One region of the Selenomonas sp. oral taxon 149 str. 67H29BP genome, then DNA from elsewhere that is predicted to be linked to it. Evidence: riboswitches for the same ligand, from Rfam matches in the RefSeq annotation. Region 1 holds a riboswitch; the other holds the start of a gene.
The links. Region 1 has a riboswitch for cobalamin ahead of HMPREF9166_RS03175 (TonB-dependent receptor). Riboswitches for the same ligand answer to the same signal wherever they lie in the genome.

Region 2: linked by a shared signal. The riboswitch ahead of HMPREF9166_RS04220 (ABC transporter substrate-binding protein) and the one ahead of HMPREF9166_RS03175 (TonB-dependent receptor) in region 1 are both predicted to bind cobalamin.

What each region holds. Positions count from the first base shown of each region.
Region 1 is NZ_GL397087.1:655,928-663,228, forward strand. It holds gene HMPREF9166_RS03175 (TonB-dependent receptor) at 1-2,352, opposite strand, end outside; cobalamin riboswitch at 2,634-2,809, opposite strand; gene HMPREF9166_RS03180 (RNA methyltransferase) at 2,902-3,732, opposite strand; gene rplT (50S ribosomal protein L20) at 3,783-4,136, opposite strand; gene rpmI (50S ribosomal protein L35) at 4,187-4,384, opposite strand; gene infC (translation initiation factor IF-3) at 4,371-4,937, opposite strand; gene thrS (threonine--tRNA ligase) at 5,133-7,052, opposite strand; gene HMPREF9166_RS03205 (LysM peptidoglycan-binding domain-containing protein) at 7,197-7,301, opposite strand, start outside.
Region 2 is NZ_GL397087.1:882,143-889,443, forward strand. It holds gene HMPREF9166_RS04205 (VWA domain-containing protein) at 1-571, opposite strand, end outside; gene HMPREF9166_RS04210 (ATP-binding protein) at 594-1,622, opposite strand; gene HMPREF9166_RS04215 (radical SAM/SPASM domain-containing protein) at 1,619-2,701, opposite strand; gene HMPREF9166_RS04220 (ABC transporter substrate-binding protein) at 2,691-3,653, opposite strand; cobalamin riboswitch at 3,856-4,096, opposite strand; gene msrB (peptide-methionine (R)-S-oxide reductase MsrB) at 4,199-5,317, opposite strand; gene HMPREF9166_RS04230 (uracil-DNA glycosylase) at 5,347-6,042, opposite strand; gene folK (2-amino-4-hydroxy-6-hydroxymethyldihydropteridine diphosphokinase) at 6,044-7,012, opposite strand; gene folB (dihydroneopterin aldolase) at 7,012-7,301, opposite strand, start outside.

The DNA.
Region 1 (7,301 bases):
GTCATTGCAGCCAATCGACAGCGTCATATCCTTGCGCGGCGACCACTTGAATCCCAAGTTGATTGTTTTCAACGCCGCTCTCGGCCTGCCGGCAAGTTCCTTTTCCACAGGATCCCTGACCTGCGGGATGGCATAGTGCGTGTAGTACTGCGAAACATAGTGTCCCTCACCGAAGAAGAGCCACTTCTCCGTCGGACGATAGGTCAGTCGGAGATTGCCTTCCCACTTCGGTTGATAGGTTGGGCGCACCTCGAACCAATCATAATGGACGCCCGGGGAGGAGTCCCTGCGCTGCGCCGCTATATTGAGGTACGTGCCTTCGAGGTCGAGATCGAATTTCTTCCAGTGGAAATTCGTCTGCAGCTCAATGCCGTGCGCCTTCCCGCGCATATCGTTGAAGTACGAGCTGTAGTTGAGTCCTGCACGGTAGAGGTAGAGCATGCGCTGTGTATCGCGCCAGAAATATGTGAGCGTCGTTCGATTATCTGCCCCAAGGAACTTGCCGTCCCAAATGGCACTGAGATCAAACTGCTTGCCATACTCGGGCTGTGGAAATTTCGCGCCGCTCCCCTTGTAATCCATTGGAGCCGGCATGATTCCTGCGCCGTCACCTGCGATTTCGTACATATTGAGCAGGCGGAAGTAGGTGCCGCCCGTCATACGCATCGTAAAGTGGTTGTTGAATTCTTTTTTTAATGCGAGCTGCCATGTCACCTTGGAATCCACCTGACTGTCCTCCGGGTGAACCCAGCGATATGTTTTGAGTGGATTGAATCGACCGAACTGACTGTATCCTATAATCTGTGAACGATTGTAGCGGATGGCAGGCGTCAGCTGCCATGAACGCTTCTTGTCAAGCGTAATTGTATCCTGCAGCTGCAAGTTAAAGATATTTTGATCGAACTGGTTGCGCATCTGTGCCCAGAGATTGCCGATACCCGCCTGCACGTCATCGATGACCTCATTAAGCCCATCGCCGTCAATATTCATGCGCTCGTGAGAGTAATTCATCTGGAAGTCGAGCATATTGTTCTTGCTGAGCTGATAGGTACCGTCCACCTGTACATTGTATTTCTTCGAGCGATAGCGGCTCCACTCCCGCATGGGAATCTTAATCATGTATCGCAGACCGTCGTGAATATTCTCGGCGCGGTAGTCCTTGCTCTGGGTGAGGTAGTCGACCATCCAGCCCCATTCATAGTTCTTTCCTATATAGCGGCGCTGTACGAGCAGCTCCTTTGCACTGATTTTTTGATGCCGCTTGTCGTATTTATAGAGATCGTATTTATCAACGAGAAGCCCCGGCTGAATCATATCGAAATAACTTCGATAATCGACCCAGAGACTGTCGGGCAGATGCCGATCGACAGTCTTGTATGTTCCCTTGATCATCCAATCGTCATTCTGCCATTTGACAAGCAGATCCGAATTGCTGTAGTCATTGTATTGCCGCCGGCGGTGCGGATCATCCGCAGCAGTAACCAACCGGCCCCCATTGTCCTCCAGCCACTGGATGCAATCATCTACATTCTGCTGCCATGCTCCGGCGCCATGTGCGATATCAAACGCGGCTTTCCCTGCTGGTGTCATAGCGAGGTAGCCTTGGAGTTCTGTCCGTGTCGCAACGATCTGTCGTCCAATGTCGGTATTTGTATAGAACTGCTCCGCCGCATAGCTGCGGTAGGGGAAGTCACCATCACGCGATTCGTGATTGTAGCCAAAAAGCAGGCTGCCAGCACCTAGGGGGGCTGTGATCTCAACGGAGGCTTTTTTCCCGCCGAAGGAGCTCGGTCCAATCTCGGCGGATCCATGTGCGCCCGTCGGTTTCTTCGTCACGACGTTGATGATGCCGCCGATGAAGGTGCCCGCAAAGCGAGCCGGGATGTAGCCGCGGTAGACCTCGATGCGCTCGATATTGCTGACGGGGATCGTCGAGATATCGACCGCCGCATCGCCGCCGAGGTTCGTCAGCACGCCGTCGACGAATACGCCGACCTGTGCTGCCGTCGAGCCACGTACGGTGACCGTCGTATACTGCCCCTTGCCCTGCACCTCGCGTACATGCACGCCGGGAACCATCTTGAGAAAGTCAGGCAGTGTCTTTTGTTCGCCCTTGAACTCCTCTGGGCGTATAATGGTCACGGTGCCGGGGGAGAGAATATCTTCCCATGTGGGACGCTTCGCCTCGACGGTGATATCAGAAGTGCTATATTTCAACGGAGGACTCGATGATGTCGGCTCCATCTGAACCATGGCAGATGCCTGTTCTTCTTCCCCGCCAGTATCAGTTGCGGTACCTCTTGCTGCGGCAATCATCGGATGATGCAGCGCACCAGACAACAGCATACCCATAACGCCCAACACAAGCCGTCTTTGTTTCCGTCGAGACAACATAGATTATCCTCATTTCTGTAGAATTACCAAAATAAATAATCCCGTCATTATATTCAGTCAATAGTATAGAACATACTGGACTCTCCTTTCAAAAAAATACCGCCTTCTGAACGAAGGCGGTCATATCATTTCAAAAAGGCGGCAGAACAAACCTGCCGAAGATACTCTGCTTCACAAAGAAGCAGAGATGATCCCCTTCCCATCGCTCGCAGGTACCGATTCCGAACAACGTCCGAATCGACGGTGATGTTAAAGCAGGCAATTCTCCTGGCTCAGATTCCTCACCCTGTCAAACCTTCCCAGAATTTCTTCCAGTGGCATACGATGACGGGGCTCCTCTTACAGTGGCGGGACCGCTTCGGCTTATACCGAATTCCTTATTAAGTCTTTCGACACCTGTTTCCTTACAATATGAATTTTTTCACTCTTATGATATTACAAATTAGTTTATTTTGTCAATAATATAAAAGAATCTTTTTATAGTTCTATGTGATAAAACTATATCTATTATATCCCTGCGTAGCTGCGCTGACGCATCGACTCATAGAGGATCGCTGTGGCGGCCGAGGCGACGTTGAGCGACTCCGCCTGCCCACACATTGGGACGTAGAGGTGCTGACACGCGCCCAAGAGGCGCTCCGATACACCGTTTGCCTCGTTGCCGAGGACGACAATCGTGGGGCGGCACAGATCCGCTGCAAAATGCGTCACAGCATCGGCGTCGCACGCAGCCGCATAGAGATATAGGCTTTGCTCCTGTGCGAAACGCAGGAGTTCCTCATCATCGACGCCGCTGATAAAGGGAACGTAAAACAGAGAGCCCATCGTTGCACGGACGACCTTGCTGCTGTATACATCCGCACAGCCGCGCAGGAGTATCACGCCCGCTGCGCCCGCTGCATCTGCCGTGCGCAGAATCATGCCGACGTTGCCGGGATCCTGCACACGATCAAGAGCCAGATAAAACGGTACTTTCTCCGCCGCGTGTACGAGATCGGTCAATGATCTGCGGGGGGGACGCTGCATCAGCAGCAGGATTCCCTGCGGCGCGTCCGTCTCCGCGCAGGCGGCAAAGAGCCGCGGCGGGACACAGTTAACCGGCACGCCGCGCAGATGCAGCTGCTCTGCCAGTATGGCAGCTCGCTCCGCTGCCAAGGCACGCTCCGTCAATACGGCGTGTAGGATCTGTCCGTCTGAGCGCGCTGCCATCTCGGCAAGGCGCAGTCCCTCCACCAAGAATACATTTTCCTTGGCGGCGCGGCGCGAACTTCGTACCAGCACGGAGAGGCGGCGGATGAGTGGGTTCTCCGCACTCGTGATTGTCTCGATCTTTTTCATCGTATAAAAAGAGCCTGATGAATCCGATGACTCATCAGGCTGCTCCCATCTTACTGATTTTCCTTTGCGACGTTCACAAGCTGCGTGAATGCCGCTGCATCGGCAATGGCGAGATCAGCAAGCATCTTGCGGTTGACCTCGACCCCTGCATTCGTCAGACCCGCGATAAAGCGGCTGTACGAGATGCCGTTCGCACGCACTGCTGCATTGATGCGTGCGATCCAGAGACGACGGAACGTGCCCTTCTTTGCACGACGGTCACGGCGCGCATAGTAAAGCGCCTTCATGACGGTCTCGTTTGCCTTCTTGAACTGCTTGCTGCGCGAGCCGCGATAGCCCTTGGCAAGCTTCAAAATCTTCTTATGACGACGGTGTGCCGTAACACCGCTCTTTACTCTTGGCATAGCAATTCCTCCTGTTTCCTACCCACGTAGGGTTCTCTTCATTGCCCCGTTTATGCGTAGGGGAGCATCTTGCGGATGCGCTTGTAGTCCGAATTGTCAGCAAGTGCTGCCTTGCGCAGGTTGCGCTTGCGCTTCGGCGTCTTCTTCTCCAGAATATGTCTCTTGTACGCCTTGTTACGGCGGAATTCTCCGCTCCCTGTTACGGTGAAGCGCTTTGCTGCAGCGCGGCGCGTTTTAATCTTCGGCATCGCCATTTCCTCCTTTATCTTCCTGCTTCGCGGGTTTTGCCGCCTTGGCGGGCTTCTGCACCTTCGGCGAAAGAATCATCGTCATATTCTTTCCCTCGAGCTTCGCACCGCGTTCGATCGACACGAGATCGCCCAGCCGTTCGGAGACGCGGTCGAGAACCACGCGCCCGAGTTCCGGATGGGAGAGCTCACGCCCACGGAACATGATCGTCACCTTGACCTTGTTGCCCTCTTCGACGAAGCGGAGCGCATTCTTCAGCTTGACATTAAAGTCATGCTCGTCGATGTTCGGACGCAGCTTGACTTCCTTGATGCTGATGGTCTTTTGCTTCTTCTTCGCTTCTTTCTCACGTTTCTGCTGCTCATAGCGGAACTTTCCAAAGTCCATGATGCGGCAGACGGGCGGCTTCGCCTTCGGCGCCACCTCGACCAGGTCGAGATGCTGCTCCTCCGCCATGCGAAGGGCATCGCGCGTCAGCATAATGCCAAGCTGTTCCCCCTCCGCACTGGTGACACGCACCTCACGGATATGGATTTCCTCATTGATTCGCAAAGATTCCCTGCTTATGGCAAGAACACCTCCTGGTACGGATGCGCATGATTACGCCATCCGGCAATAGAAAAGGGCGGCATAAAGCCACCCTCATACATTCTCTCATGCAACCCGTCAGACATCTATGCCCGCAGGTGAGAAGCGGTGGCTTCTGCTTTCAACGTGAGATATATTACCACAGATCGGAGTATCCTGTCAATACTCCAGTGCACGCGTCGCAATTTTTTCCTGTACGAGCGCGATAAAGTCCGCGACAGGCAGGACTGTGCTGTCCTTCTCTCCATACTTGCGGAAGGCGACTGTGCCGCTCTCCATCTCCTGATCGCCGACCACCAGCGTGTACGGCGTCTTCTTGACCTGGCTCTCACGGATCTTGTAGCCCGTCTTTTCGTTGCGTGCATCCACCTCGACGCGGAGGCCAAGGTCGAACATCTTCTTATACAGTTCCTCCGCGTATGCGGCATGACGCTCCGTGATCGGCAGGATACGTACCTGCACGGGTGCCATCCATACGGGGAACGCACCTGCATAGTTCTCGATCAGGATGCCGATGAAACGCTCAATCGATCCGTAGACCACACGGTGCAGCATGACAGGGCGATGCTTTTCGCCGTCCTCGCCGACATAGGTGAGGTCAAACTTCTCGGGCAGACTCATATCGAGCTGGATCGTGCCGCACTGCCACGTACGTCCGATGGAGTCGCGCAGGTGGAAGTCGATCTTCGGACCGTAAAATGCGCCGTCTCCCTCGTTGACGACATAGTCCAGACCACGGTTGTCCAGTGCCTTCTGCAGGCCATTCGTCGCCATCTCCCACATCTCGTCCGTGCCCATCGAGTCCTCGGGGCGCGTCGAGAGCTCCGCCTTGTACGTCAGACCGAACGTGCGGTAGACCTCGTCGAAGAGGTCAATCGTGTGCTGGATCTCGCCCTCGATCTGATCGGGGGTCACAAAGAGATGCGCATCATCCTGCGTGAAGTTGCGGACGCGGAAGAGCCCATGCAGAGCACCCGAAAGCTCATGACGATGGACAAGTCCCAGCTCGGCAAGACGCAGCGGCAGGTCGCGATAGCTGTGCAGCTGGGAACGATAGACGAGCATGCAGCCGGGGCAGTTCATCGGCTTGATTGCGTAGTCCTCTTCGTCGATCTCCGTGGTATACATATTCTCGCGATAGTGGAACCAATGCCCCGAGGTCTCCCAGAGCTTACGGCTGAGGATCACAGGCGTGCTGATCTCCTGATAGCCGTAGCGGCGATGCACCTCGCGCCAATAGTCGAGCAGTGCGTTGCGCAGTGCCATGCCGTTTGGATGGAAGAATGGGAAGCCCGGTCCCTCCTCGTGCAGGCTGAAGAGATCCAGCTCTCTGCCGAGTTTTCGGTGGTCGCGCTTTGCCGCCTCCTCCAACATGTGCAGGTAGGCATCGAGTTCTTCCTGCTTCTCAAACGCCGTGCCATAGATGCGCTGCAGCATCTTATTCTTCTCACTGCCGCGCCAGTATGCACCTGCGACACTCTGCAGCTTAAATGCCTTGACCTTGCCGGTCGAGACGACATGGGGGCCTGCGCAGAGGTCGGTGAACTCGCCCTGCGTATAGAGGGAGATTACCTCGTCCTCCGGCAGATCCTCAATCAGCTCCACCTTATAGTTCTCCCCCTTCTCACGGAAGAGTGCAATCGCCTCTGCACGGGGAATCTCACGGCGGACAAGCGGCAGGTTCTCCTTGACGATCTTCTTCATTTCCTTTTCGATATCGCGAAGATCGGCATCCGTCAGCTGGTGCTCCATGTCGAAATCGTAGTAGAAGCCGTTCTCGATCGCAGGCCCGATCGCGAGCTGCACATGGCTCTCCGGATACAGGCGCTTCACTGCCTGCGCCATGACGTGCGCCGCCGTATGGCGCAGAGCGTGGCGGCCGCCCTCATCATCAAAGGTCAGCACGCGCAGTGCAGCATCCTTCGTGACCGGCGTCGTCAGATCGACGACCTTGCCGTCGAGGCTCGCCGCAAGTGCCTTTTTCGCCAAGGAGTTGCTCATGCCCTTGACGACGTCCAGTATGCTCGTTCCTGCCTCTGCCTCGCGAACGGAGCCATCCGGCAGTGTCAGCTTTATCATAAAATGCTCTCCCTTCCAAATATACAAAAGCCCTGTCCCTGTGGGATAGGAAATCCATCCTCTCGGGGACAAGGCGACGGGAAGCACCGTAATTTCGTGCTCCCATAAGTTTCCACCCTAATCGGTAAGGTCATTATAAGGCGGTCAATTCTCTGTGTCAAGGGATTTGTGTTCTGCCATCGCCTGCAGCTGCTCTGATGGGGCAATCACGGGGATGCGAAGATGTCTCCCCGCATGGATTGTGCCGTC
Region 2 (7,301 bases), 230 kb from region 1:
GGTCACGCTCAAAGGTGAGTACCCGTGCGGCGATCTCCCTGCGTTGTGCAGGGTCAGTCACATCCTCCATCGACACAAAAAGCCCGAAGGCATCCAGCAGGGTGGGGCGGAGCGTCCCCTCGGCGGGATCCATCGTGCCGACAGGCGTATAGGAAACTTCTTCGGTAAATGAAAGCCCATCCCGCTCAAGGCGAAAGAATCGATCCTCGGCACATTTCAGAACCGTGGACAGAATGTCCTCGCGCAGGAGATTCACCTCGTCCATATAGAGGAAGGTATTACGCGCACGATGAAGAAGCCCATGCCGCAGACGCCGTTCTCCCTGCTGCAGGGCAGCCTCTATGTCGATCGTGCCGAAGATCATATCCTCCGACGCACCGAGCGGCAGTTCCGCCATGCGTCCCGTCACCGTAAAGGGGGCTGCCGCACGGACAAGAACGGATTTTGCCGTTCCACTCGTACCGGAGATCAGGAGGGCGCCGGCAAGCGGGTTCACCAGTACAGCCGCAAGTGCGCGTTTCGCGTGCTCCTGCCCGACCACAGCAGTCAGTGGATAATGCGGGGTGTTCAAGCTCTTTCCTCCGAAATGCAGTTTACGCAGATGCTCCCAAGATCGCATCCACCGCGCTCCAGTCGACCGCCCCTTCCTCGAAGGGACGGCGGCGCATACGGTGTGCGAGGACAAGTCGGCTGACGCGCAGCAAGTCCTCTGCGTTGACAGCAGTTCGTCCGGCAAGTGCCGCGTGTGCAATCCCTGCCTTGATGAGGGTAATATCGGCACGATGCCCGTCAACGCCGAGCGTCAACGAGACCTGCGCCGCCAGCCCAAGGATGTCGTCGGGCACTGCCACATTGGCAACGCGCTGACGTGCTGCGACAATCTGCGTGCGCAGCTGCTCCTGCTCTGCCGCGTATGTCGCGGCAAAGGCATCTGCATCCCGCTCGTAGGCAATCCGACGACGGATCACCTCAACGCGGCTTTCGGCATCCTGCTCCCCCGCAACGGTCACTGAGAGCGCAAAACGGTCGAGAAGCTGCGGACGGATATCCCCCTCCTCCGGATTCATCGTACCGATGAGAACGAAGCGTGCCGGATGCGCATAGGAAATCCCCTCGCGCTCAACGGTGTTGACGCCCATTGCAGCCGAGTCGAGCAGGATATCGACGATATGATCCTCAAGCAGGTTGATCTCATCCACATAGAGGATATTGCGGTTCGCGGCCGCCAGAATGCCGGGCTCGAACGCCTTGCGTCCATGCTGGATCGCGGTCTCCATGTCGAGCGTCCCGACCACGCGGTCCTCCGTCGCACTGACGGGCAGCTCCACCACGCACATCGGAATTTCTTCCTGCGGCAGTTTCCCCTCTGCGCTTCTCTCTTGACAGGCATCACAGTAGAGCTCGGGGCGTGCGGGATCACAGTGACAGGCACAGCCGCGCACGGCGTGCAGATCCGGCAGGAGCGCAGCGGCAGCGCGTACGGCAGTGGATTTTGCCGTTCCCTTCTCTCCCTTGATGAGCACACCGCCGAGAGAGGGCATGACTATACTGAGGAGAAGAGCCGTCTTCATCTCTTTCTGCCCAACGATTGCAGTAAACGGGTAAACTGTTCTATGTTTCATTGACCTGTCCTCTTATTGCATTGTACAGCTACGTTCAGCGACTCCTTCATCGCCGCACGCTTCAGTGCACATTCGGCATCGGAGGCGGCGGGATGTCCCTGCTCAGCCCTGCGTGCATAGCACGCGCCGCCGCAGGCGGAAAAATCCACACACGTCCTGCAGAACGCCATAGCATTCTGCATCTCCTGCGCCACCTCTTTCTGGCGCTGCACATCAATGCCACGTTCCACATCGCCGAGCAGAAAGTGCGCATCGCCGACAAAGGAGGAACAGGCGTAGATATTTCCAAGCGCGTCAACGTGTACCCCCGCCCCGTTCATCGCATGACAGTGGGAAAATCCACTGCCTGTGCGCTGGGCAAGACACGCCGCCTGCTCCATCTGGCTAATCGCCATAGAGTGGCCGATCATTCGCCCGAGTTTGCGGTTCAGCGCAAAAACCGCTTCCATCGCCTGCGCCATGTCCTCGGCCCGTGCGCTGCGAACGGCAGAGCCACGCCCCTGTGGCCGCAGGAGATCAAAGCCCACACGGCGCACATTGCCGAGATAGTATGCCATCTCGACAACACCGGAAAGCTCTGTAACATTGTCCGCTGTGACGACTGTGGTCAGGCCGATCTCCATGCCGCACTGCGCAAGCTGACGAATCCCTGCGATAACATCCGCTGCCGTACCTCTGCCGTCAGGATAACAGCGAAGTGCATCGTGCACAGCAGGTCTACCGTCAAGGCTGACGCCGATCCCAATGCGCGCACGACGCAGAAAAGTCGCCGTCTCCTCGGTCAGCAATGTTCCGTTGGTCTGCAAATCCATGCGTGCCGGGATACGCTTGCTGCGCACGTAGTCTGCCATCTGACGCAGCAGCGGCAGTGCAAGGAGGGGTTCTCCCCCCGAGAACTGCAGGATAAAGGGCATTTTGCCCGTCGCCGCAAGGTCGATGGCACGCCGCGCCGTCTCCCATGTCATCGTGCGTCTGTCCTGCGCTGCGGCATAGCAGTAGCGACACGCAAGGTTACAACTTCCGGTAAGGCTCATGACGAGCATGCGCAGTGGTACTGCCCCGATGCCCTTACTTTTCATCGGCAAAGCGCTCCGGATAGACAGCGCGTGCCAATGCGTAGACAGCATCTGCCGCATTCTGTGAAGTATTGTAACGATACCGATCCGGAACCACATAGAGGTGATTTTCCTGCACGGCCTTCACATGGATAAACAAGGGGTCTCTGCAGAGTTTTTCGCGAAATTCCTCCGTCGTTTTCCCCTCTGTACTCCACGTCGGCAGTAGGAATACGTCGGGGTTGAGTGCCACCACCTGCTCCATCGAGACCGCAGTCGTCGCCGTCAGCCCCGCCATCGCCACACCATTGCGCAGGGAGGCACGGCGGCACATATCGTCAAAGAGCCCATCCTTGCGTCCAAACACACCGCTGAACGCAAATGCAACGACGATGGGGCGCTCCTCCTCCGGGATGTCTCCAACGCGCCGCTCCACATCAGCGAGAAGGGCACGTTTTTCGGCGATGCGTGCGGCGGCATTTTCCTCCTGTCCAATCAGGCGTCCAACCGTCTCAATGCGCGCAAAGATGTCCTCGAGGTTATTCGGCGTACGTGAGACAAAGACGGGAATCCCCAAATCGCGCAGGCTGTCCACCAGCTCCTTCGGTATGCCGTCAATCGCAAGGACAAGATCTGGATCCAGTGCCGCAACGCGCTCCGGACTTCTGTCCTTGAGTTTGACGGATACGGCGCGTGCCTCTTCCGTCATGCAGGATATTCCCGGATCATCCACCGTGGAGGTGAGCCCCGCGATCTGCTCTGGCGGAGCGATCCCAAGGAGAATCTCATCCATCCCTCGTCCCAGTGACACGATCCGATGCGGTCTTTCCGTGACAACGACCTCCGCCCCGGTATCATCCGTTCCGCGATAGAATACCTCTCCATCGCCCCCTCCTCGCGCCCCGTTCCCACATCCTGCAAGGAGAAGAAGGCAGCCCGCGACAAAGAGTGCATAGAGCAGCCACTTAGAAGGCATGGGTATATGCGTATTGCAGTTTCTTTGCATGCTTCATTCTTCGTCACCTTTCTTCATCCTGCATCGATGAACCTGCACGCAAAACGAGAAGATGCACATCAAAAGACCCCTCCTGCATACACAGAAGGGGTTTTTACACAACAAAGGATCACGCTGTATCCGCAGACACACTGGAATCCCCATCCCTATCACTCGCAGGTCAAACGGCGATTGTCAATCAGGCAGTTCTCCTGGCTCCAGTTCCTCGCGCACCTGCGCCTTCCCGAGGGAAATCCCTCAGTGGCGGAGACAATGTCCCCATGCAGGGTTGCTCACTGATACAGTGGCGTGACCGCTCCGGCTTGATGGGAAAATACGTTTCCTTACCGGATTCTCTATTATATCTCTGCAAACTGTCAAACGACCTGGCAGTTCGCGCCGATACCTGATCCACTTCATATAAAGTTTTCATAAAACGCATTTATAGTAACATTGGAAGAATTGCTTGTCAATACGACAAAGGGATATTTTACAAATCATCTCAATACGCTGGGATTTTTCCGAGTCTATTTTTCCAGCAAATAGAGATAGTCCCCATAGCCCTCCTCCTCCATGTCCTCCTTCGGGATGAACCGCAGGGACGCACTGTTGATGCAGTAGCGCAGCCCACCCGTTGCGGCGGGGCCATCGTCAAATACATGCCCGAGATGCGCGCCGCTCGCTGCTGCCGTGACCTCGGTACGCACCATGCCGTGCGAGCGATCTTCCTGCTCTGCAATCAGCGCCGCATCGATCGGACGTGAGAACGCCGGCCAGCCGCAGCCCGAGTCATATTTATCCGTGGAGACAAAAAGCGGCTCGCCCGTCGTGATGTCACAGTAGATACCCGCACGGAACTCGTGATCGTATTCGTTGCGGAAGGGCGGCTCTGTCGCCTTCTCCTGGGTAACGGCGTACTGCAGATCCGTGAGACGTTCTCTGAGTTCAGCCTTTGTCGGCTTTTCATCATGACGCACGTTTTTCTTCTCCCCCATCGGTTCGGCTTCCGCACGTTTCTCACGCATCGCAGCGATGAGCGCAGGGGAGATATGGCAGTAACCGTTGGGATGCTTCTCGAGATACTCCTGATGATCGTCTTCTGCACGATAAAAGTTCACGATCGGTCCCATCTCGACAGCCGTCTTCTGACCGAGACGATTCTGCAGTGCGTCCAACGACGCACGGATGATCGATGCATCCTTGCCGCCGTCTGCCTTCACATAGTAAATGCCCGAACGATACTGCCGCCCGACGTCGTTGCCCTGCCGATCGACTGCCGTCGGGTCGATGGAGTCGTAAAATGCGGTAAGAAGCTGATCGAGCGAAATGATGTGCGGATCATAGATAACGTGAACCGCCTCCGCATGCCCGCTGCCGCTGCATACCTCCGCATAGGAAGGATGGGCACTCATACCGTTTGCATAGCCGCACTCTGCAGAGACAACGCCCGGCACCAGACTGAGGTAGAGTTCCGTCCCCCAGAAGCAGCCGCCGGCGAGATAGATCTCCTTCTGTCCTGCGGCAGCTTGGTTCTCCTGCACGATCTCACGCGGCATCTCACTCGACGACGATGCGGGTGCACCGCAGCCGCCGATGCAGCTGAGCAGGCCGAGGGCACAGATACCGCGCAATAGTAATGCATTCATGATAATCTCCTTTCAGCAAGAATCAAAGATTACGGCTTGATCTCACTTGCCGGAGGGAGCTGCCAGTCGATGGGCGTCTCCCCCACACGCGTGAGGAAGTCGTTGACACGCGAGAATGGATGACTGCCGAAGAAGCCGCGGTGCGCTGAGAGGGGGCTCGGATGCGGCGACTCGACGATGAGATGGCGCGGATTCGTGATCAGGCTGCGTTTCTTCCGTGCAGGACTGCCCCAGAGGATGAAGGCGAGCGGTTTCTCACGTGCCCCGAGGAGGCGAATGATGGTATCAGTGAACCGCTCCCACCCGCGTCCCGCGTGTGATGCCGCCGCATGAGCGCGCACGGTAAGAAGGGTGTTGAGGAGGAGCACGCCCTGCCGCGCCCACGGGATGAGACAGCCGTGATCGGGCGGGACGATTCCGAGATCGTCCTGCATCTCCTTGTAGATATTCAGCAGCGACGGCGGCGGATCAACGCCGACCTGCACGGAAAATGACAGCCCATGCGCCTGTCCGTCTCCATGGTAGGGATCCTGACCAAGAATGACGACCTTCGTATCGGCAAAGCTTGTGTAGTGCAGTGCATTAAAGATCGAATACATATCGGGGTACACACGCCGTGTACGGTACTCCTCAATGAGGAATGCGCGCAGCTCACGATAGTAGGGCTGCGCCATCTCATCCGCAAGGAGTTCCTGCCAATCATTTTGGAAAATTGCCTTTGCCATGCTAAACTCTCTCGTAAACTTCAAATATGCAGTCTTGCCCTGTGCTGCTGCTTGTCATGGAAAATCCATCCAGCGAAGGAAAAAAGACATCTGCATCGTAGCTGCCCGAAAGACGTGTCACATACGCCCGCCATACATACGGCAGAAGCAGGCGGTAGCATGCTGCGCCGCCGATCACAAAGATCGGACGCGCCTCCTCCGCCGTCAGGCGCCCCAGAAGACGCCAGAGTGCCAAGATGTCGGCTGCTGCATAGAATCCGTCTATCTTCTGCATCGTTCGTGAGAGGACGATATTCGCACGCCCCACGAGCGGACGCCTCCCCGGCAGACTCTCCATTGTACGCCGTCCCATGACGACGATGCTGCCCATCGTCATACTGCGAAAATGTGCCATATCCTCGGGGCAGTCGGTGAGCAGATGCCCCGCCCGTCCGATCCCGCCCGCATCATCCACTGCCGCGATGAGTTCGAGCGGGTACGGGGCAGATACTTCGGGGGCACGCACAATCCCCGATGCATCCGCCTCCTCCCGCCATGCGGAAATTGGTCTGCCGTCAACGCAGAGCGTCGATGCGATCTCCGCCAGCGGAACGAGCACAAAGGCACGCTCCGTCAGATAGGGGTGCGGCAGAGTCAGCCGCTTCTGTGCAGACGTGACGCCGTCCACATGGAGCAGATCGAGATCTATCGTACGTGCGCCCCAATGCTCATGCCGCACGCGCCCGAGTTCCCGTTCGATGCACTGCATCGCCGCGAGCAGCTCCTCGGGCGTACGGTCAAACGTGATGCGCGCGGCGGCATTCAAAAAAGGCGGCTGATCTGTCTTGCCCCACGGCGGCGTCTCATAAAATGCAGAGACACGCTCCACACGAATGCCGTCCTGTTCCGACAGCCGCCGCAGTGCCGCGCGCATCGTCTCACCGCGTTCGCCGAGATTTGCCCCAAGCCCGATATACGCTGTCCGTGCCATCACTGTCCCCTGTCCCGCGTGATGGAGATCCCGACATCCGCAAAGATACCCGCGATCGGCGCAGCAGGTTTATGCACGGTGAGCGTAATGGAATGGACCCGAGGGAATGCCGCAAGAATCTGTGCCGCAGCATCCTCCGCAATGGTCTCAAGCAACGCCTTCGGTGCTCCCTCGATCACCCGACGTATCAGCTCATAGACCTCAGCGTAGTTCACGGTGTTCCGAAGATCGTCCGTCTCCCCTGCCGCACGCAGATCAAGCCCCAGCTCCACATCCGCCTCGAACGACT